Regions from separate parts of the Metabacillus sp. SLBN-84 genome, predicted to be linked through region 3. Evidence: riboswitches for the same ligand, from Rfam matches in the RefSeq annotation. Region 3 holds a riboswitch; each other region holds the start of a gene.
The links. Region 3 has a riboswitch for S-adenosylmethionine ahead of RKD52_RS16345 (methionine biosynthesis PLP-dependent protein). Riboswitches for the same ligand answer to the same signal wherever they lie in the genome.
Positions count from the first base shown of each region.

Region 1: it holds a riboswitch for S-adenosylmethionine, as region 3 does, so the genes downstream of both, RKD52_RS17025 (MetQ/NlpA family ABC transporter substrate-binding protein) here and RKD52_RS16345 (methionine biosynthesis PLP-dependent protein) in region 3, are expected to answer to the same signal.
Region 2: it holds a riboswitch for S-adenosylmethionine, as region 3 does, so the genes downstream of both, RKD52_RS03810 (methionine ABC transporter ATP-binding protein) here and RKD52_RS16345 (methionine biosynthesis PLP-dependent protein) in region 3, are expected to answer to the same signal.

Region 1 is NZ_JBRJIP010000001.1:3,340,143-3,347,551, reverse strand. Features, by position in the region: gene RKD52_RS17040 (phytoene desaturase family protein) at 1-1,106, shown strand, start outside; gene RKD52_RS17035 (phytoene desaturase family protein) at 1,103-2,578, shown strand; gene RKD52_RS17030 (phytoene/squalene synthase family protein) at 2,571-3,404, shown strand; SAM riboswitch class I at 3,550-3,657, shown strand; gene RKD52_RS17025 (MetQ/NlpA family ABC transporter substrate-binding protein) at 3,726-4,541, shown strand; partial or broken gene RKD52_RS17020 (protein adenylyltransferase SelO) at 4,836-6,291, shown strand; gene RKD52_RS17015 (phytoene desaturase family protein) at 6,334-7,409, opposite strand, start outside.
Region 2 is NZ_JBRJIP010000001.1:783,930-791,338, reverse strand. Features, by position in the region: gene sufC (Fe-S cluster assembly ATPase SufC) at 1-297, opposite strand, end outside; gene RKD52_RS03830 (hypothetical protein) at 467-637, opposite strand; gene RKD52_RS03825 (carboxymuconolactone decarboxylase family protein) at 834-1,202, opposite strand; gene RKD52_RS03820 (MetQ/NlpA family ABC transporter substrate-binding protein) at 1,950-2,777, opposite strand; gene RKD52_RS03815 (methionine ABC transporter permease) at 2,792-3,448, opposite strand; gene RKD52_RS03810 (methionine ABC transporter ATP-binding protein) at 3,441-4,466, opposite strand; SAM riboswitch class I at 4,596-4,702, opposite strand; gene RKD52_RS03805 (O-acetylhomoserine aminocarboxypropyltransferase/cysteine synthase family protein) at 4,810-6,126, opposite strand; SAM riboswitch class I at 6,194-6,305, opposite strand; gene RKD52_RS03800 (hypothetical protein) at 6,380-6,700, opposite strand; gene RKD52_RS03795 (thioredoxin family protein) at 6,852-7,160, opposite strand; gene RKD52_RS03790 (toprim domain-containing protein) at 7,181-7,409, opposite strand, start outside.
Region 3 is NZ_JBRJIP010000001.1:3,197,732-3,205,140, reverse strand. Features, by position in the region: gene RKD52_RS16355 (carbohydrate ABC transporter permease) at 1-822, shown strand, start outside; gene RKD52_RS16350 (carbohydrate ABC transporter permease) at 840-1,649, shown strand; SAM riboswitch class I at 1,729-1,852, shown strand; gene RKD52_RS16345 (methionine biosynthesis PLP-dependent protein) at 1,985-3,109, shown strand; gene metC (cystathionine beta-lyase) at 3,096-4,283, shown strand; gene RKD52_RS16335 (hypothetical protein) at 4,428-4,760, shown strand; gene RKD52_RS16330 (threonine synthase) at 4,853-6,067, shown strand; gene RKD52_RS16325 (DUF948 domain-containing protein) at 6,148-6,522, shown strand; gene RKD52_RS16320 (Type 1 glutamine amidotransferase-like domain-containing protein) at 6,715-7,377, shown strand.

The sequences.
Region 1 (7,409 bases), 140 kb from region 3:
AAAGTAAAATGGACCGCTTCAGTCATTACATGAGCTGGAAGGTCATTAAGGCTCTTCCGCAGCTGACTGTTACGAAATCGCTGTATGATGTTTTATCAGGCTATTTTAAAGACGAAAGAGTCAAATATGCGTTTACGTTTCAGTCTAAATATCTTGGCATGTCCCCATGGGAATGTCCCGGCGCATTTTCAATCCTTTCTTTTATGGAACACGAATACGGCATTTTTCACCCAAGAGGCGGGGTAAACCAGCTGTCAAAAGCAATGGCAGCCGTGCTGAAAGAGCATGGGGGAACCATCCACCTCGGAAAAGGAGTGAAAAAACTGCTGCTCCAAGGCAAGGATGTGAAAGGCGTCATTCTTGAAGACGGAACGACAGCAGCTGCTGATGAAGTCGTCATCAACGGCGATTTCGCCCACGTTATGTCAAATCTCGTTGAACCGGGAATCTTAAAGAAATTCTCAAAAGAAAAACTGGAGAAGAAAAAATACTCCTGTTCAACCTTCATGATCTACCTCGGTCTCGATAAAAAATATGATCTGCCTCACCATACAATCGTTTTTTCTGAAGATTATAAGAGAAACGTAGAGGAAATCACGAAAACCCTCAAGCTGTCAGGGGATCCGTCCATCTATATTCAAAATGCAGCCGCAACAGATGATACTCTGGCGCCCGAAGGCAAGTCTGCGCTTTACATACTTGCCCCGGTACCAAACAACTTCAGCAATATTGACTGGGAACAGCATCAGGAAGAGTTCCGGGAACTCGTGTTTGAGACAATTGAACGGAAAACGCAGTTTAAAAATTTGAGAAATCATATTGAAACTGAAAAAATCATTACGCCAAAGAACTGGGAAGAAGACATTCTTGTCTATAAAGGAGCAACCTTTAATTTAGGCCATCAGCTGACACAGATGATGGTGCTCAGACCGCACAACAAATTTGAAGAGCTGAACAACTGCTGGCTTGTCGGAGGAGGAACTCATCCGGGCAGCGGGCTTCCTACCATTCTCGAATCAGCAAGGATCACGACTAATGCCATAATGGACGAAACCAGTCATGCTCTACCAATCAAATCTGAAAAGAAATTGGGGAATGCACTATGAAAATTGCAATAGCGGGCGGCGGCATTGGCGGGCTTATTTCAGCTCTTATGCTCAGGAAAAAAGGATATGAGGTCAGTTTGTTTGAAAAGAGAGACAGACTTGGGGGAAGGCTTGCCTTTACAGAAGAGAAGGGGTACAGGATCGATGAAGGCCCGACAATAGTTCTTTTGCCGGAAATGCTCACATCCATTTTGAATGAAGCAGGAATTAGCCGTGATCAGTACGAATTAATCAATATTAATCCGCTTTATAAACTGCACTTTAAAGATGGGTCTTCGTACACGAAATACAATTCCATTGAACGGCAGATCCAGGAGATAAAGGAGAACTTTCCGGGAAATGAAGAAGGCTTCGTTCAGTTCATGAAGGATATGGAGATCCGCTTTAACCTTGGACGGGACCAGTTTCTCGAGAAATCTTTTCATGATAAGCGAACGTTCTGGACACGCAACAATCTGAAAACACTCATGCATCTGAAAGCTTATAAATCTGTAAACAACTCTCTAAAAGCCTATTTTCAGGATGAGAGAATCCGGCAGGCCTATTCCCTGCAGACGCTATATATCGGAGGCAATCCACTTGATTCACCGGCCCTTTATTCGCTTATTTCATTCAGCGAGCATAAGCATGGCATTTATTATCTGAAAGGCGGTTATGCTTCCCTTGTAACGGTTCTTGAAAACGCCCTTCTAAATTCTGGCGTAAAGGTGATGAAAAATGCTACTGTTGAGAGAGTGGTAACAGATGGCGTGCAAGCAGCAGCTCTGATTGTAAACGGAGAAGAAGTCAAGGCGGATGCCTTTGTTTTAAACGGCGATTTTCCGGGCGCATCAAAGATGATTCCAAAGGAGTCAATGCCTGCAAGAAACTATACGGCGTCATCCAGCTGTGTTCTGCTTTACTTCGGACTGGACAAAGTCTACAGGGATTCACCTGTGCATCAGTTTTTCATGGGCTCGAATTTTCAGCAGCATATGAAAGAAATCTTTGAAACAAAAGAAGTTCCGTCAGATCCTTCCATCTACGCATTTCATCCTTCTGTAATCGATTCCTCACTTGCACCCGAGGGACACGGCGTTTTATACGCGCTTGTGCCGGTGCCGTCAGGCAGTTCGATCAACTGGGGGGAACAGGAAGGGTTCGTTGAAAAGATTATTGATCAGCTTGAAGAAAGAGGATTCCCCGGACTCAGAAAGTCGATCCAGTGGAAAAAAGTCAGAACACCGGATGACAAAGAAATGGAAGGACTCTTTCAGGGAGGAAGCTTCGGCATCGCTCCGACTTTGTTTCAATCCGGCGTGTTCAGACCGCAGGTTAAACCATCCAAGCTCACAAACGTTTATGCAGCAGGAGCTTCGATTCACCCCGGAGGCGGAGTCCCGATCGTGATGCAGGGGGCGAAGCTGATGGTTTCTGCCATCTTATCCGATCATCAAAACAAAGAGAGGGAAGGAGTGAGTCTGAGTGGTTGATTTAAAACAAGCCTATCAGCAATGTGAAGAAGTCATCCGGCATCATTCTAAAACTTTCTATAAAGCTTTTTCGCTTCTGCCTCCCAAAAAAAGAAAAGCAGTGTGGGCTGTTTATGCATTCTGCAGAATCGTCGATGACATTGTAGACGAGGGAGAGAGGCCAAGCGAAGAATTAATGGCATTCACGGCTGAATTTGACTCTTTTCTAAGAGGGGACTACTCCAGAGACAATTTCATGTGGGTGGCCCTTCACGATACATTCACCAATTACGATATGGATGTGGAAGCTTTCCGGGACATGATTAAAGGCCAGGGAATGGATCTTGTCAAAATCCGCTATCAGTCTATGGAAGAAGTGCTCGATTATTCGTATCACGTTGCAAGCACAGTCGGCCTCATGCTTTTGCCGGTGCTTGCTCCGAAAAAGACAAGCCTTCTTCGGGAAGGGGCTATTGCTCTTGGACTCGGCATGCAGCTGACGAACATCCTAAGGGATATCGGAGAAGATCTTGAACGCGGCCGCATTTATGTCCCTGAAGAGGTGATGGCAAGACATAAAATGACCGAATTTGATCTGCAGCAGCAGAAGGTAACCCCTGAATTTATCCGAGTATGGGAGCATCTTGCGGCAGAAGCGGAAAAGCATTATGATACAGCGATGCTGACTATGCATGAATACCCTCTGCATTCCCGCGCACCTGTGAAAGCGGCCGGCCACTTTTACCGTGCGATCCTTAATAAAATCCGCTTAAATGACTACAATGTGTTCGGTGAGCGGAATTTTGTGTCAAGTGAAGAAAAACATGCGATCCTTTCGCAGATCTGATTTTGAACACAGCTCTGAGCTGCACCGTCTTCATCGGGACGGTGCTTTTTAGCAGAGTGTTAATCTTACTATTTTGATTATTCTAAAATAGTGATTGACAGAACCCAATACACAGTATAAGATTACGTTATTCAATTTAATAGCTTGCTTATCAAGAGTGACTGAGGGAACAGGCCCCTGCGACGTCCGGCAACCTCCTTAATTGGAACGGTGCTAAATCCTGCAGAATGTTCTTCATTCTGAAAGATAAGTCGTCATACATACGATTCCTCTTTCTGAATGAAGGAGGAATTTTTTTATTCAATCTAGGGGGAAAAAGACATGAAGAAAATGGTATTGGCATTATTAGTGGCAGGAGCGGGAATCCTGTCTGCGTGCGGCGCAGAAGAAACAAATGGAGAGAAGAAAGAAATTAAAATCGGCGCATCAGCCGGTCCATACACAGATATGGTGGAACTGGCCATTAAACCCGGCCTTGAAAAGAAAGGATATGAAGTTGAGGTTATTCAGTTCAACGATTATATTCAGCCTAATAATGCCCTTGGCAATGATGAACTGGATGCAAACCTGTTTCAGCACAAAATTTACATGGAAACATTCGCTGAGCAAAGCAAACTGGAGCTTTCGGAAATTATCACAGTTCCGACGGCCCCAATGGGATTGTATTCTGATAAAGTAAAGGACATTGATGAAGTCAAAGAGGGTGCCTCAGTCGCCATTCCAAACGATCCGACGAATGCTGCCAGGGCGCTTCATATTCTGAAGGACGCAGGACTGATTCAGTTAAATGAAGAGGTCAGCCCGCTTCAAGTATCTGAAAAAGATGTGACGGAGAATCCTAAAAAACTGACGTTCCTTCCGATCGAAGCTGCACAGCTTCCAAGAGCTGTAGAAGATGCGGACCTTTCTGCCGTGCCGGGGAATTTTGCTCTTGCAGCTAAAATGGACCTTGCGGATGCGGTGACTCTCGAGAACATGAACGATGTACACCGCAATCGCGTTGTGATGAACACAAAAGACGCTGAGTCGGAAATCGCCAAGGATATTAAAGACGTTGTTCAATCCGAAGAGTTTGAGGAGGCAATAGACAAAGATTTTAAAGGATTTGGAAAGCCTGAGTGGATGGAAGGCAAATAAATGGAGCAGAATGAAAACAGTCCGTATTGGGCTGTTTTTCTGATGGGAATTATAAAAAATGAGTTGTGAAAAACTTTGAAACGTGATCGGCGTCCAGCTCCACCGCCTAGATCCTCTGTCAGAACAAATCCAGCAAAAAAGTCAAACCCGGACTTTTCTGCCGGATTCTTATCTGCCTATCGGATCTGTTCAAGGCGTTTCCGCTTTTGTTATTTCTTGAGTAAATTCGCTTCCTCTGAAATAATTGAAATACAGTTTATCCTAAACCTGAATGAAAACAAGAAAGGAGACAGGATGAATAATTTAACCAGCGGATGGAAATTTGACAACAGCTACATGCGTCTTCCGTCACTCTTTTTTGCCAGTCAGAAACCGGCTGCGGCAAGTTCTCCTGAAATAGTGCTGTTCAATGAAAAACTGGCTGTTTCTCTCGGTCTCAGCGCTGACACATTAAAAAGCGATGCGGACGTTTTCGCGGGAAACCGGATTCCAGATGGTGCAGAGCCGATTGCACAAGCATATGCCGGCCACCAATTTGGCCCATTTTACAATGCTTGGAGACGGCCGGGCGATCCTGATTGGTGAGCACTTGACGCCGGATGGCCGGAGAATCGATATGCAGCTGAAAGGCGGAGGAAGGACGAAATTTTCCCGGGGAGGCGACGGCCGGTCTGCTCTTGGTCCAATGCTTCGAGAGTACATTATCAGTGAAGCCATGCATGGTCTCGGCATCCAGACGACACGGAGTCTTGCAGTGGTCACGACGGGGGATGCTGTGATCCGGGAATCGTTTTTGCCTGGTGCAGTTCTGACCCGGATCGCTTCAAGCCACATTAGGGTTGGCACCTTCCAGTATGCGGCTAACTGGGGAAGCATAGAGGATTTAAAGACGCTTGCTGACTATGCAATCAAGCGGCATGATCCAGAGATTGAAGAAAATGAACACGCCTATTTGTCCTTTTTAAAGAAAGTGATTGACCGTCAGGCTGAACTCATTGCCAAATGGCAGCTTGCAGGATTTATTCACGGTGTCATGAACACAGACAACATGACAATCAGCGGAGAAACCATCGATTACGGACCATGTGCCTTTATGGACGCATATGATCCGGGAACTGTATTTAGCTCCATTGATGTCAATGGCCGCTATGCATACGGAAATCAGCCTTACATCGGAGGATGGAACCTTGCAAGACTGGCAGAATCCCTTTTGCCGCTGCTTCATGAGGATGAAGAAAAGGCGGTTGAGATTGCGCAGGATACCCTCTCAGCGTACAGTGATTTGTATCAGCAGTACTGGCTTAATGGAATGAGGGCTAAATTGGGCTTGTTCACTCAGGAAGAAGAGGACGAGTCTCTCGTTCAGGAATGGCTGAAGTTGATGCAGAAGCATCATGCGGATTACACAAATTCGTTCAGGTCACTCACGACTGGTTCATACGGGGACTCTGCCCTGTTTCAATCAGAGGAGTTCGGAAAGTGGAATCGTCTTTGGGAAGAGAGGCTAAGCAGGCAGACGCAATCAAAAGAGGAGTCGCTGCAGCTGATGAAAAACAGCAACCCCGCAGTCATTGCCCGCAATCACCGGGTAGAAGAGGCCCTTGCAGCCGCTGCTGAGGGAAATTACAGTGTGACTGAGAGGCTGCTGCGTGTATTGGAAAATCCGTATGCGTACTCTCCGGAACAGGAAGAATACTGCAAGCTTCCTCTGAATGACGATCAGCCTTACAAGACTTATTGTGGTACGTGAGATGATAAAAAAACTGTTTCCCGCATTCAGGGAAACAGTTTTTTAGCTTCTGTGCCTTGAAGCAACAGCCTCCCCGACGTTCATACCGCTCAGTGTTACCATGGGCGAACCTCCTCCGGGATGGGTGCTGCCGCCAACGAAGGAAAGATTGCGGATGTCTTTTGAAAAATTGGAAGGCCGGAGAAAGGCGTCCATTTTTCTGTTGGCTGAGATGCCGTAAAGAGCTCCGCGGTATGCTCCGAACGTGTCTGCGATTTCAAGCGGAGTTATGACTCGTTCACATGCAAGCTGACCTCGGATCTCGAGTCCTTTTGCCTCCAGAATATCATATATCCGTTCCTTGTATTCTTCTGCATCGGCAGCAAGCTCTCCCTCTTTTGTAAGAGCCGGAGCATTGACCAAAATGAACAGGTTATCTCCTGACGGGGATACGCTTTTGTCCGTATACGAGGAATTACTGATGTAGATGGTCGGCTCACCGCTGTACCGATGCTCAGAAAACAGATCATTGAATTCCTCTTTGTAATCCTTAGAGAAAAAGACATTATGGTGCAAAAGCTCCCTATGTCTTTTTTTCAGGCCGGCCAAAATGACAAATGCAGAGATGGACGGCTGGTAGCTGTCGCGCTTGGAAGCTTTAAATCCCGGACGGTGCTGCTCGTCAACAAGTTCAGGATACGCCTGAAGCAGGTCGGCATTCATGATGACTTCATCCGCTTGAAAAGATCGTCCGTCTTCAAGCAGAACTGATGACACCTTCTTATCTTTGACTTGGAGCCTGTTCACCTTCGACCCAAAGTGAAACCGCACCCCGAGTTTTTCTGCAGCCGCTTTAAATCCTTCTGCAATTTTCACATTCCCGCCTTCAACGTAATAAACGCCCTGCACAAGTTCAAGATAAGCAATCATTGAAAAAGTGGCAGGAGAGATATACGGGGAGGAGCCGATGTATGTGGCATACCGGTCAAACGCCTTGAGCAGCTCAGGGTTTTTAAAATATCTGCCGAAAAAGTGATGCATGGATTCAAGCGGCCGGACTTTCAGCAGCGCGCTTCCAAGAGAAGGTGAAAGGTAGTCTGCAAACGACTGAAACATCTTTGGGAAAAAGTGCGTTTCAG
Region 2 (7,409 bases), 2.4 Mb from region 3:
GTTCGTTACGCCGCTGATTTCGCTTGGATACTGCATTGCAAGGAACAGACCTGCGCGTGCGCGCTCATCAACTTCCATTTCAAGTACATCTTCACCGTCAAGTGTGATGCTGCCTTTTGTTACTTCGTACTTAGGGTGCCCCATAATTGCTGATGAAAGCGTTGATTTACCAGTACCATTCGGTCCCATGATTGCGTGGAACTCTCCGCCTTTTATTTCAAGGTTTACACCTTTCAAAATCTCTTTTCCGTCAATTTCCACGTGTAAATCTTTAATCACTAATGTTGATCCTGCCATAACTGCTTATACCTCCAATAATCTATAAGATCTGAATTTAATCATTCTCAATTTATTCTCATTCTAATTTTATAACAAATGAAAAGTGAATACAACTTTTTCGGAGGCTGAGCCAATTCGCCGCAACCCAAAAGGAACCAGCCTGCGGCTGATTCCTTTTATCCATAGTCTATCCATTCATTTTCCGGTCAATTTCCGCAAACAGCTGTTTGCTTTTCTGATAGTCCTCTTCACGATTCTTTTCTACTTCCATACGCTTCTCATGGTTTCTGCTGTACACTGCGTACCCCATTTTGTGGGACTGCATAAGAGCCTTTTCCATTTCAGTCGTGTAATTCAAATCAAGCTTCTGCTGACTTGCGTAGATAATGAATCATCCTCTCAGGTTTTGTAAAAACGATACTACTATCGTAATACCCTCTGTAAAAAAGTTCAAACCGGCTGAGAAGGGATATGAATGAGTGACATACATACAGAGCTCTTCACTGCGTGATGCAGGCAGAATTTAAATAGATGCTCTTATTTCCTGCTGTTTGCTACTGTTTCAGCTGATTGAGCTCTGTGATGCACTCCTGTACAAGCGTAACAGACTGGCTCATGGCGGCTCCTCCGCCGAATGCGGCAGTCACGCCTACTGTTTCAAGAATTTCCTGTTCGCTCGCACCCTGATCAAGGCATCCCTTTGTATGATAAATGATGCAGTATTCATCCTGGGAGTAAATACTGATCCCAAGGGCAATCAGCTGTTTTTCTTTTTGGGAGAGAGTCCCTTCCTTAAAGCATTCCTGTGTAAATTCATTATAAAGGTGAGCAAGTTCCGGCATTTTTTCTGTAAAGATGCCAAGGCCTTCTTTGTAATCGTGCAAAGCTGCTTCGCTTGAGTTTCTCGGTTCAAAATGCTGCATGATGTTCAGCTCCATTCCTAAGATTCAACACCGTTAGTATGCAGAAAACAGGTCCAGAGTATGCGGAAAAATAAAGGATGCAGCGGCAGCTTATTTGGTTTGGAGCGACTGTTTTCTTCTATATAATATTGATTGTTGTTTAAGGAGGAATTTTCTTTTCTAATTTAGTTTGCAGTAGTACCCGTTCCCTTCCGCTCCGGGAACTTGCTTTCCGCGGGGACGACCGGGAGCCTCCTCGCTGCGCTTGCGGGGTCTCCCTTGCCGTCTTCATCCCGCAGGAGTCAAGTTCCCTCCGCTGCAGTGCACTGGAGTTTTCGACTACAACTGGAAGCATATCAGTTACTTATGACCCTTCAGCTCTCGTGAACCTGCCTAAAAGGTCATATCTTCTCTGCTTTTGACCCTTCAGCTCATACAGATTTGTTTGAAGGGTTATATCTTCACTTCTTATGACCATTCAGCTTCCGTGAATCTGCCTGAAGCGTCATATCTTCTCTGCTTATGACCTTTCAGCTCTCGCGAATCTGCCTTAAGGATCATATCTTCTCTGCTTATCACCTTTCAGCTCCCGTAAACCTACCTGAAGGGTCATTTCTTCGCTCCTTTTGACCCTTCACCTCATACAAATCTGTTCGAATGGTTATATCTCCGCTCCTCATAACCCTTTAGCCCTAGCCCCTGAAAAGTGTCAGCACAAGAAAAAATCCGAACTGATTTCCAGTTCGGATTTCCCAATGGCTGTGCAACTTATTTTCCGTCTACAGGTACAACGGCACCTTCGTATTTTTCTTCAATGAACTTCTGGATTTCTTCTGAGTGAAGAACGTCCACAAGCGCTTTGATCTCTTCTTTGTTTTCGTCACCTTTACGGACAGTAATGATGTTTACATATGGAGAATCAGATCCTTCAAGCGCAATTGCATCTTTTTGAGGATTCAGACCGGCTCCGATGGCATAGTTCGTGTTGATCAGAACTGCATCTCCCTCGTCATTGTTATAAGCCTGAGGAAGGATGCTTGCTTCAACGTCAGCTTTAAATTTCAGGTTCTTTTTGTTTTCGCCGATGTCGTCAACCGTAGCTGTTGTTTTATCGACACCTTCTTTAATTGTAATCAGGCCTTCATTTTCAAGAAGGGAAAGCATGCGTCCGTGATCAGCAACAGAGTTGCTCATAATAATCGTTCCGCCTTCAGGAATATCTTCAAGTGATTTATGCTTTTTAGAATAAACACCGATCGGCTCGATGTGAATTCCGCCTGCATTCACAAAATCGTAGTCCTTGTTTTCAGCCATCTGTGACTCAAGGTACGGGATGTGCTGGAAGTAGTTTGCATCAATTTCTTCGCTTGCAAGAGATTTGTTCGGCAAGATGTAGTCCTGGAAAGGAACGATATCAAGCTCGATGCCTTTTTCTTCAAGTAAAGGCTGGGCTTCTTCTAAAATTTCAGCGTGAGGAACATTAGATGCTCCGATTTTCAGTGTTTTAGATTCCTCGCCGCCCCCATCACCGCCGCCGCAGGCAGCAAGAGCAAAAGCAGATGTAGCAAAAACAGCACTTAAGAGTAATTTTTTCATAGTGATAATCCTCCCTAACGTTTGTCTAATTTTGATGTTATAAAATCTCCAATAAATTGGATAATGAAAACAATGACAAGTATTAAAATGGTTGCAATCATCGTTACAGCATTATTGTTTCTCTGGAAGCCTTCCAAAAAGGCAAGGTTTCCAAGGCCGCCTGCACCAACTACTCCAGCCATGGCTGTGTAGCCGACAAGAGCAATCGCTGTTACTGTAATCCCGGAAATTAAAGCAGGAGATGATTCTGGAATCAGGACCTTCCAGATAATCGTAGATGTTTTAGCGCCCATTGATCTGGCCGCTTCAATAACTCCTTTATCAATTTCACGGAGTGCAATTTCAACCATACGGCCATAGAACGGAGCAGCTCCGATAATTAATGCCGGCAGTGCCGCCTTTGCACCAAGAAACGTATCAAGAATGGCCTTGGTAAAAGGAATAAGCAAAATAATCAGCAGGATAAACGGAATCGATCTAAAAATGTTTACAAATGCAGATATGATGACATTAACCGGCTTGTTTTCCCAGATACCGCCTCTGGATGTAAGGAAGAGCAGCAAGCCGAGGATAATACCCAGCACAAATGTTGCTGCCACCGAAAATGCAGTCATGAACAGGGTTTCACTGGTTGCTTCCCATACGTTTTCCCATCTCACGTTCTCAAACATTTGAAATCACCTCCGCCTCGACCTCTTGGCTGCGGATGTAGGCCATCGCTCTTTCAAGTTCAGCCTGTTCGCCGTCTATATGGATAAACAGTGTGCCGTAAGATCCGCTTTGCGTTTGTGAAATTTTCCCCTGAAGAATATTCACCTGAATCGGATGGTTACGAATCAGGTTCGTAATCAGAGGATTTTCAGTAGAATCACCTACAAATGTCAGCTGAATAACCATGCCGTGCTTATATTTTTCAAGGATCAGTTCCATTGTTTCCTGCGTGTCATCCGGCTCTGTAATTTGTTTCACAAAGCGCTTTGTGATCGCCTGCTGAGGCTTTCTGAATACGTCAAGCACTTCTCCCTGCTCGACAATCTTTCCGCTTTCCATTACTGCTACACGGTGGCAGATTTTTCGGATAACATGCATTTCGTGGGTAATCAGAACAATCGTCAGCCCTAACCGTTCGTTAATGTCAACAAGCAGGTCAAGAATGGAATCAGTTGTCTGCGGGTCAAGTGCTGATGTCGCCTCGTCACATAGAAGCACTTTTGGATTGTTGGCAAGGGCTCTCGCAATTCCGACCCTCTGCTTTTGTCCTCCGCTCAGCTGGGAAGGATATGAATCTTCCCGTCCTTCAAGTCCGACAAGCTTGATCAGCTCTTCTACTCGTTTAGCCCGCTGCTCGCTTTTTATTCCGGCAATCTCAAGCGGAAACGCAATGTTTTCACGTACCGTTCTTGACCAAAGCAGGTTAAAATGCTGGAAGATCATGCTGATTTCCTGCCGTGCCTTTCGAAGTTCGCTGCCGCTGATTTTATCGATGCCCCTGTCGGCTACCTGAATGGAGCCGTCTGTTGGTTTTTCAAGTCCGTTCAGCAGGCGGATAAGTGAACTTTTTCCGGCGCCGCTATAACCGATAATTCCGAAAATTTCACCTTTGTTTATGTCCAGATTGACTGAATCAACAGCCGTAACACGGCCATTCTTCGTCTGAAATACTTTTCGTACGTCCTTTAGCGTAATCATGAATTCACCTTCTTCCAAAATTCCACTCACTAACATTTTGCTCTATATCGCCTTGCTTCATGTTTTTTCTCAAAAAACAAAAAGCCTTTCTGCAGAAATGAGCAGAAAGGCATATGTGAAAAAACCTTTCTCTCATCTTTCAAAGCTGCAAGCTTTGAGTGAATTGGCACCTTTTCAACGATGTTGACGGTTGCCGGGCTTCATAGGGCACTTCCCTCCACCTCTCTGGATAAGAGACTGACAAATTTATTAAATTGACTGTATATTTAGTGAGTTTATAGTACGAGAGTGATTCTATCATGCATCAAAAGTACGTGTCAAGAACAAAACTTCAGGAGCATGCTTATCGTGCTGTAGATTCTGTCAGTGACCTTATGCCGACGGCCTTCTCAATTGCCTGCTCCAAGTCTTCAAGCAGGTCGTCTATATGTTCAATACCAACAGAGAGTCTGATTAGATCTTCCGTTACGCCTGATTTCCTCAGGCCGTCAGCGTCGAGCTGCTGGTGTGTTGTGCTCGCAGGATGGATGATGAGGCTCTTTGCATCCCCAACATTGGCAACGTGTGACCACAGCTCTGCAGAGTTGATCACTTTAGCCCCTGCTTCGCGTCCGCCTTCAATGCCGAATACCACGACTGCACCGGCTCCCTCCGGTAAGTATTTCTCAGCAAGTGCCCGGTCCGGATGCTTTGAATCTTCAGGATAGAGAACCCATTTAACTGCAGGATGTCCGTTCAGATAGTCTACAACCTTCCTAGTATTCGAGATATGCTCTTTCATTCTGACATGCAGCGTTTCAAGACCGAGGTTAAATTGAAAAGCATTAAACGGGCTGAGTGCAGGCCCAAGATCTCTCAGCAGCTGCACTCTTGCTTTAACAATATAAGCCGCTTCCGGAAGGGCTTCTGCGTAAACCAGGTTATGATAGCTTGGATCAGGTGTGGTGAAACCCGGGAACTTTCTGCTGTTCCAGTCAAATTTCCCTCCATCTACAATAACGCCGCCAAGCGTTGTGCCATTTCCAAGCAGCCACTTCGTCGCTGAATGAACAACGATATCAGCCCCGTGTTCGAGCGGACGGCACAAATACGGGGTGGCGAATGTATTATCTACAATCAGCGGAATCCCGGCCTCATGGGCAATTTTTGCAACGGCTTCTATATCCAGCACTTGAAGACTCGGGTTGCCAATTGTCTCAGCAAAAATCGCCTTCGTTTTTTCTGTAATCGCGCTTCTGAAATTTTCCGGGTTCTCCGGATTAACAAATGTGGTTTCAATGCCGTATTTAGGCAAAGTCGTCTGGAAAAGATTATAGGTTCCCCCGTAAAGACTCGATGCTGACACGATTTCATCCCCGGCACCGGCAATATTCAGAATCGAGAGGGTGATGGCTGCCATACCGCTTGCTACCGCAAGACTTCCGACACCGCCTTCAAGTTCAGCGATGCGCTCCTCAAGGACGGAGGAAGTCGGGTTATGTATACGGGTATAAATGTACCCCTGTTCTTTTAATGCAAATAAGTTTGAGGCGTGCTCAGTGTCATTAAAAACGTATGCATTAGACTGGTAAATCGGAACAGATCTGGCGCCTGTTCCAGGATCAGGATTTAGCCCTCCATGAATGTTGACGGTCTCCAAACGGTACTTTTTTCGAGTCATGATCCATTTCTCCTCCCAAGTTAAAAAAATAAAAAACCCCTTCAAAGAAGAGGCGCGCATCCCGGTCTTCTTATCTTTCAGAGCATATCCACTCTGCTGGAATTGGCACCGTGAGTTACTCGCTGTATCCGGTTGCCGGGCTTCACAGGGCCAGGCCCCTCCACCGCTCTTGATAAGATTTCTTATTATTTCTATTGGGATTGTATCATTTTATTTCTTTTTAAGTCAATTATTTGTTTGAATTTTTAAAAAATTATTTGCAGAGCTGAATGAGTGACTCTACTCGAAGTATATTTCTGAATGACCCTTTTGCCTCCATAGCTCCAAGTTTTACAAGCTGTAAAAGCCTGATTGGCGAATGAAAGCAATCTTGAAAATGCCTTTCTTCCCCAGCAATCTGCACATGAAAGAGTTCATTATCACTGCTTACATGACAGTTGCCTTTTTGCAGAACGAGAGTGGATTTTTGATTGAGGTTTTTAACCCAGAACTCAATTCTTAAGTTTTCGTTTGGAAGCAGCGGCTGTATAAAATGGGCATTATTCATTTTTTCGGCGAAAAAGGTCAGATCCATTGTTTCTCCTCATTTCCGTTCAAGTGGTTATAGGAGAAATTCTATTTTTTCGTACTTTTCCCTTTTAGAAAGCTTCGACATATTCCTTCCTCAGTAAGACAAAATCTTTTCTTTTTCTATTTCCCAAGAAATATGTCAAATGCCGCCCTCATCAGGCGGCATATTTTTTCAATATTTGATAGAGATGTTCGACAGAATGAAAGGCATACGTTTTGCTGATCAATCTTCCATTTTCAAAAATAAGCAGGCAAGGAACACTTTCGATTTCCCAGGCAGACGCCTGTTTCGGAAGATAATTCAGGTTGGCCATCTTTATTTCAAGGGCAGGCAGCATCGCCTCAACTACTGTCAGCATCTTTTTAGCGAGCTGACATGTGCCGCAAAAGGGTGTATATAAATAAAGAATGGCAGTATCCCTCTCTGCGAGTCTGCTTACCTGCTCTTCATTGCATTCAATCATTGCCTTTTCACAAACTCCCTTTATAAGTATTTCGCATGCACATCAATGTTTGCACTCAGCAGCACGGCTGCGACATGCTGATCAGGCGCAGTGGCAACTTCCCTGTACATTTTGTCGATAAACAAATGCGCAGCCTCGGGAAATTCACGTTTGAACTGTTTTCTCAGGCGATCCCCGGAATCATCAGAATCCACAAGCACATAAACATCACGGCTGAACAGTTCATCCACCATTTCATCAAGCCGTGTC
Region 3 (7,409 bases):
AGCATCTTTTTTATCTACCCGACACTGAGCGCCTTCTTTTACTCATTTACTAACTGGGACGGCATATCTCCTGATTTTGATTTCGTCGGAGTGACCAATTATATCAATCTGGCGACAAATGATTCTATTTTTGCAAAAGCACTTGGAAACAACGTGAAATTCATGCTGTTTGTCGTTGTCTTTCAAACGCTGTTTTCCCTTGTATTTGCCCTGTTCCTGATTAAAAACACAAGGACCAATGTTTTTTTCAGGGCGCTGTTCTTTTTTCCTACGATTCTATCCTCTGTTTCAGTCGCCTTTATCTGGTCGTTTATTTACGATCCAAACCTTGGGCTCCTTAAAACCATTCTTACAGGGCTGCAGCTTGATTTCCTGGCACAGAACTGGCTAGGTGATGAGAAAATCGCCATCTTTTCAATTGCTGTCGTGCAAGTATGGTTTCATACAGGACAGATGATTATCATTTTTGTTGCCGGTCTTCAGAGTATTCCTGCCGATCTTTACGAGGTGGCAAAAATAGAAGGGGCAAGCAGATGGCAGACGTTCAAAAAAGTCACATGGCCGCTTGTAGCTCCCGCAGCAACCATCGTTGTGGCCTACACAACGATCCAGTCCTTTAAGGCGTTCGATCTGATCTTTGCCATGACTCGGGGTGGTCCGAACTATTCAACGGAGATTATCGCAACCCTGATCTACACAACCGCATTCAGAAGCTTTAAATTCGGCTATGCATCAGCAGAATCAGTTATTTTTATGGCCGTTATTGCCCTGATTACGTTTGTGCAGTTTAAAGCATTGCGCGCAAACAGGGTCGACTACTGAGGAAAGGGTGACGAACGTTGAAAGGAACAAAGTACGGACTCATATTGATCTATGCAGCCATTATCATCATTCCGATTTTCGCCATCTTTTTAACAACGTTTAAAACGATTGCTGAAATGTATGAAAATGTGCTAGGACTGCCTGAACGGTTTTCGGTGTCAAATTACATATCTATTTTTCAAGAGCAGTCGATGGGCCTTTATTTTCAAAACAGCTCGATTGTCACGCTTGTATCCGTCTTTCTGACGCTGTTTTTTGCAAGCCTGATCGCCTATGCCATCACGCGAATCGGCGGTGTATTCAGCGCTGCTGTGTTCGGTTTCTTTACACTTGGCATGATGATTCCTGCGCAGGTGAACATGATTCCGCTCTATCAGCTGATTTTTCAGCTGAAGCTGACGAACAGTCTTGTGGGGCTGATGATCGTCAACATTGCGGCTACCTTGCCCGTTGCTGTTTTTATCCTCACCGGATTCATGAAAACTCTGCCGAAATCGTTATTTGAAGCAGGATCCATTGACGGCGCCGGGAACTGGCTGATGTACCGCAAAATTGCCTTGCCGCTCTCGCTTCCATCGCTGTCGGCTACAGCCATTTTTCTGTTCGTGATGCACTGGAACGACCTGCTTTATCCCTTGCTTTTCATCACGAAAGATGAATATAAGACCTTGCCGCTTGCTCTCCTTGAATTCCAGGGGGAGTACATGACAAACTATCCGATGCTGTTCACAGGTGTGATGATCGCATCTGCTCCGCTGATTATCGCCTACATCTTCCTTCAGAAATATTTCATTGCGGGAATGACAGCAGGCTCAGTGAAGGGCTGAGTTTTTTGCCTAAACCTCTTGCATTTATGAAAAAAGTGAGGTAAGGTAATAAAAACATTTAAAAAATTCATACTATTTATTCTTATCCAGAGAGGTGGAGGGTTCTGGCCCTGTGAAACCTCAGCAACCGGAAAAGATCAGGCGGATGCCTGTTCGAACCAAGGTGCTAATTCCAGCAAGCTTGTATGCTTGGGAGATAAGAGGAAGCCAGTTTCGCAGAACCAAGCGTCTTCTTCTTATATGAGGAAGGCGCTTTTTATTTTTCCAATGTATACAAGACAGCCCGGTCCAGGGCGTGTAAAAAGAAGAAATGACAAACAGGATGGTGTTTAAACATGTCGGAACGCATTGAAACAACTTTGGCGCAAATCGGGAATCGCAGTGAAAACATAACGGGAACGGTAAACCCCCCCGTCTACTTTTCAACAGCCTACAGACATAATGGAATCGGGGAATCAACAGGGTTTGATTACATCAGGACGGGGAATCCGACGAGAACGATTTTAGAAAAAGCAATTGCAGATCTTGAGCACGGCGATCAGGGGTATGCGTTCAGTTCTGGAATGGCGGCCATTCAGACGCTGATGGCCCTGTTTAAAAGCGGGGATGAACTGATCGTCTCCTCCGATTTGTACGGCGGAACATACCGCTTGTTTGAGCGTGAATGGCGCAAATACGGCCTTGTTTTCCATTATGCGGATTTTAAAGACGGGGACTGTACAAAGCAGCTGATCAATGACCGCACAAAGGCGATTTTTCTGGAGACTCCGACAAATCCTTTGATGCAGGAAACAGAGGTCAGCGATATAGCCGAAATTGCACGGGAACACAATTTGCTGCTGATAGTTGATAATACGTTCTACACGCCGATTCTGCAGAAGCCGATTTTAGACGGAGCCGATATTGTCATTCACAGTGCAACCAAATATTTGGGCGGACATAACGATGTACTTGCAGGCCTTGTCGTCGCAAAAGGCAAAGAGCTGTGCGAAGAGCTCGCACAGCATCATAATGCAATAGGCGGAGTGCTCTCCCCGTTTGATTCATGGCTTTTGATCCGCGGGATGAAGACACTTGCTTTAAGGATGAATCAGCATGAAAAAAATGCAGGACAGCTTGCGGCATTTTTGGAGAGCCAATCCGAAGTAACAGATGTTTTGTATCCGGGTAAAGGCGGAATGCTTTCGTTCAGGCTGCAAAAGGAAGAGTGGGTCAACCCGTTTTTAAAAGCTCTGAAGACAATAACATTCGCAGAGAGCCTCGGAGGCGTGGAGAGCTTTATCACATATCCGGCCACACAGACACATATGGATATTCCTGAAGAGATCAGAGCAGCAAACGGCGTATGCAACCGCCTCCTGCGCTTTTCAGTCGGAATTGAACACGCAGGTGATCTGGAGCGGGATCTGGTTCAGGCATTTGAACTTATGAAGGAGGCAGATAAAGTTGAGCAGCGGTAAGTGGACATTTGAGACGAAACTGCTTCACAACAGTCATAAGGCGCAGAAAGACACAGGGGCGGTCAGCGTTCCCATCCATCATTCATCAACGTTTCATCAGTTTGATTTTGACGATTACGGTAAATTCGACTACGGGCGTTCAGGCAATCCGACCCGGGAAACACTCGAGCAGGCCATCACCGAACTTGAAGGCGGAACGAGAGGCTTTGCTTTTGCATCCGGGATGGCAGCAATCTCCACCTGTTTTCTGCTCCTGTCAAAAGGCGACCACGTCCTGATTACAGAGGATGTGTACGGGGGAACGTACCGGATTATCACAGACGTTCTCAGCAGATTCGGCATTGAATACAGCTTTGTTGATATGACGGATCTCCATGAAGTGGCCTCGCATATCCGGCCCAACACGAAAGTCATTTACGTTGAAACACCGTCCAATCCTTTGTTGAAAATTACGGATATCCGCGGAATTACAAAGCTTGCAAAGGCAAACGGATGCCTGACGTTTTTAGATAATACGTTTTTGACTCCAGCCCTGCAGCGGCCGATTGAACTCGGTGTGGACATCGTCCTTCACAGCGCCACCAAATTCCTTGCCGGACACAGCGATGTCCTTGCAGGCCTTGCCGTTGTTAAAGGGGAGGAGCTTGCTGCGAGAGTACAGAAACTGCAGAACGCATTCGGGGCCGTGCTCGGCGTCCAGGACTGCTGGCTCGTTCTCCGCGGCATGAAAACATTGAACGTAAGGCTGCAGCAGTCCAGTGAGTCTGCACGAAAACTCGCAGACTATTTATCCCGTCATAAAGCGGTCCGGAACGTCTACTACCCGGGACTAACCTTTCATCCGGGACACTCGATCCAGCGGTATCAGGCAGACGGTCCCGGGGCTGTCCTGTCTTTCACACTGGCAAACGAGGATGCCGTCCGCACGCTCGTTAAAAATGTTGAGCTGCCGGTATTTGCGGTAAGCCTTGGAGCGGTCGAGTCCATACTGTCCTATCCGGCCAGAATGTCCCACGCAGCGATGCCAAAAGAAGAAAGGGAGCGCCGCGGAATAACGGACGGACTTCTCCGCATCAGCGTCGGACTGGAAAATGCGGATGATCTGATCAAAGATTTTGACCAGGCACTTGCAAAACTGCCGGCGAGTGCAGTGGAGAATAAATTAAGAGCTTAATAGAAAACATGGAGCTTGCAGCAGACGGTTTTCAGAGAAGAGTATATGGCCTCAAATGAAAGAAAAACATCTGAAAAAACAGAGAAAACACATTTTTCCATCCTTGAAAGAATGATATAGTTTTAGGGAAAGGTGGGAAAATGTGTGGGCTGTTTAGGGTTTTTGTTCAGGATTTTCTTTCTGCTGGGAGCTTCATTCCTGGTTTTCTTTACAGGATTAGCTGCATTTATTGAATTTGTAACACTTCCTTTTGATGGTACATTCAGCAAATTTATCACGTATTACGCCTTCTGGCTTGCCGGCAGCTATTTTACCGGCTGGTTTATCGACGTGAAAATGCGGAATGATGAGATGGATACGACCGGCAGCTTCATTCTGGATGCACTGATCTGGTTCAATTTACTGAATTACAAATTCATGAACCGGTTTGTTTTCAGAAGAAAAAAGGCAAGTGCTGACCGCGTTCCGCCGGTGTAAGCTTGCTTTCTTTACATAAAGCAGACCGAAAAAAACGGAAGACCCTTGACTCAATGTTCAGGGTCTTTACTAGTAGGTGGAGGGAATGCAGAATGAGTTACAGCTATGTTTCACACTTGGAATGCCCGAAGTGCGGGACCGAGTATTCAGTCAAGGATGTGCAGCAGCTTTGCACATGCGGATCTCCGCTTTTGGTGCGCTATCATTTAGATCAAGTGAAGAGTACGTTAACAAAAGAAGAAATCAGCAGACGGGAAAACAGTTTGTGGAGATATCATGAACTGCTGCCGGTTGAGGACGCAAAACATGTGGTTTCAATGGGCGAGGGAATGACCCCTCTTTTGAAAATGGACAGGCTTGGTACAGAGTACGGTCTTACTCAGCTGCTTATGAAGGATGAAGGGCTGATACCGACCGGTTCCTTCAAGGCGAGAGGAGCGGCTGTCGGAATTTCAAAAGCAAAGGAGCTTGGCGTAAAGACCTTTGCCATGCCGACAAACGGAAATGCAGGTGCAGCCTGGTCGCTTTATGCTGCCAGAGCGGGCATGGAGCCATATGTCATCATGCCGCTTGATGCGCCGCTCATCACCCGGAAAGAAACTGCTATTTCAGGGGCGAATCTGCATCTAATTGACGGACTGATCAGCGATGCCGGAAAAGTTGTTGCGGAACTTGTGAAAGATCAGGGATTTTATGATGCCTCTACCTTGAAAGAACCGTACCGCATTGAAGGGAAAAAGACGATGGGATATGAAATTGCCGAACAGCTGGGCTGGGAGGTGCCGGATGTCATTCTTTATCCGACAGGAGGAGGAGTGGGGATCATTGGCATCTATAAAGCACTGCGGGAGCTGCAGGATCTGGGCTGGATCAGCAAGGATAAAATGCCTCGCCTTGTTGCAGTTCAGGCAGAGGGATGCGCGCCGATTGTCAAAGCTTTTGAAGAAGGAAAAGCTGAATCTGAGTTTTGGGAAAATTCGCAGACGGATGCGTTCGGCATTAACGTTCCGAAGGCAATCGGTGATTTCCTCGTTCTTAAGGGAATTTATGAAACAAACGGGAGTGCCATAGCTGTATCAGAAGAGGAAATTAAAGCAGAACAAGCCCTGACTGCACAGCTTGAAGGATGCTTTATATGCCCTGAAGGTGCGGCAACATTTGCAGCTGCCCGCAGATTGAAGGAGAGCGGATGGATCAAGGAAGACGAGAAAGTGGTCTGCCTCAACACCGGTCAGGGCATTAAATATCCGGAGACGGTACGCGCAGAGGCGCCGGTTCTGAAAATAGGCGAAAAGCTCTCACTCTAAACTTCTACTCCATCAGACAGGTTCATATACTGTAGCAATGTACAGGCAGTCTTGTGCATAATCCATTTTGGAGGTGCAAGATGATTTTTGAAGTAAGTGCTGCAGGAGCCGCGCTGGCCTTTATTTTTCTAGTAGGCTATTTAATTCAGACTCTCCGCAAGGGCATGACGACTCTTGAAGAGACGAATGAAACGCTTGCGGAAGTGAGAAAAGCGGTCCATGATCTGTCGGGGGAAGCAGAAGAACTCATCCAGTCTGCCAATCAGATTACGGTTGATGTGAAAAGCAAGATGAAAACAGTGGAACCGCTGTTTGAATCCGCACAGGACATGGGAGAAGTTCTGAACAGTGTGACCCATACCGTAAAACAGGCGGCATCGGGCTACGGATACGGACTTCCTCCTGTGAAAAACGATGATTCGCCAAACCGAGAGATGAAAATCAGGCTTAAATGAACGTTTTCTCAGCTTGCTTTTTGGCTGCGGGAGAAATGCAATGACACATAAAACAGCAGGCACATTCTTAGCAGAATAGTGCCTGCTGTTTTTGTTTTATATGATATTATTATAAAAAACAGATGATTCGAAAAACTCAAATCTGAAGGATAGAAGTCTTTAATAGTATGCAAAATGATAAGGAGTGAAGGTATGAAATTTCTGCTTACATCTGGAGGTGTAACGAACAAGAGTATACACAATGCCCTTGTTGACATGCTGGACAAGCCGATCGCAGATTCCACCGCCCTGTGCATTCCTACAGCAATGTACGGACACCCCTGGGTCGGGCCCGGTGTCAAAGTCTGGGAGTTTATTACAGGGAAACCTGGAAATCCCATGGTCGATTTGGGCTGGAAATCTGTAGGAGTGCTGGAGCTCACCGCGCTGCCTAGCATTGATAAAGACCGCTGGGTGCCGCTCGTTCAGGAGACGGATGTCCTGCTCGTGTCCGGAGGCGACGCCCTCTACCTGTGCCACTGGATGAGGCAATCCGGGCTTGCAGACCTCTTGCCGTCGCTGAACGCCGTTTATGTGGGAATGAGCGCCGGGAGCATGGTGATGGCACCTGAGATTGGAGAGTATTTCGTAGGCTGGACTCCGCCCTCCGGAAGCGATGAAACGCTGGGCCTGGTTGATTTCGCCCTATTTCCCCATCTGGACCACGAGATGCTGCCGGGAAACACCATGGCTGCTGCAGAAAAATGGGCAGCAGGAATCAAGGGGCCGGCATATGCAATTGACGATCAGACCTCTATAAAAGTGATTGACGGAGAAGCAGAAGTTATTTCTGAAGGGAATTGGAAGCAGTTCTAGAAGGTGGGGAAGAAGGTTCTTGAATCGGAAAA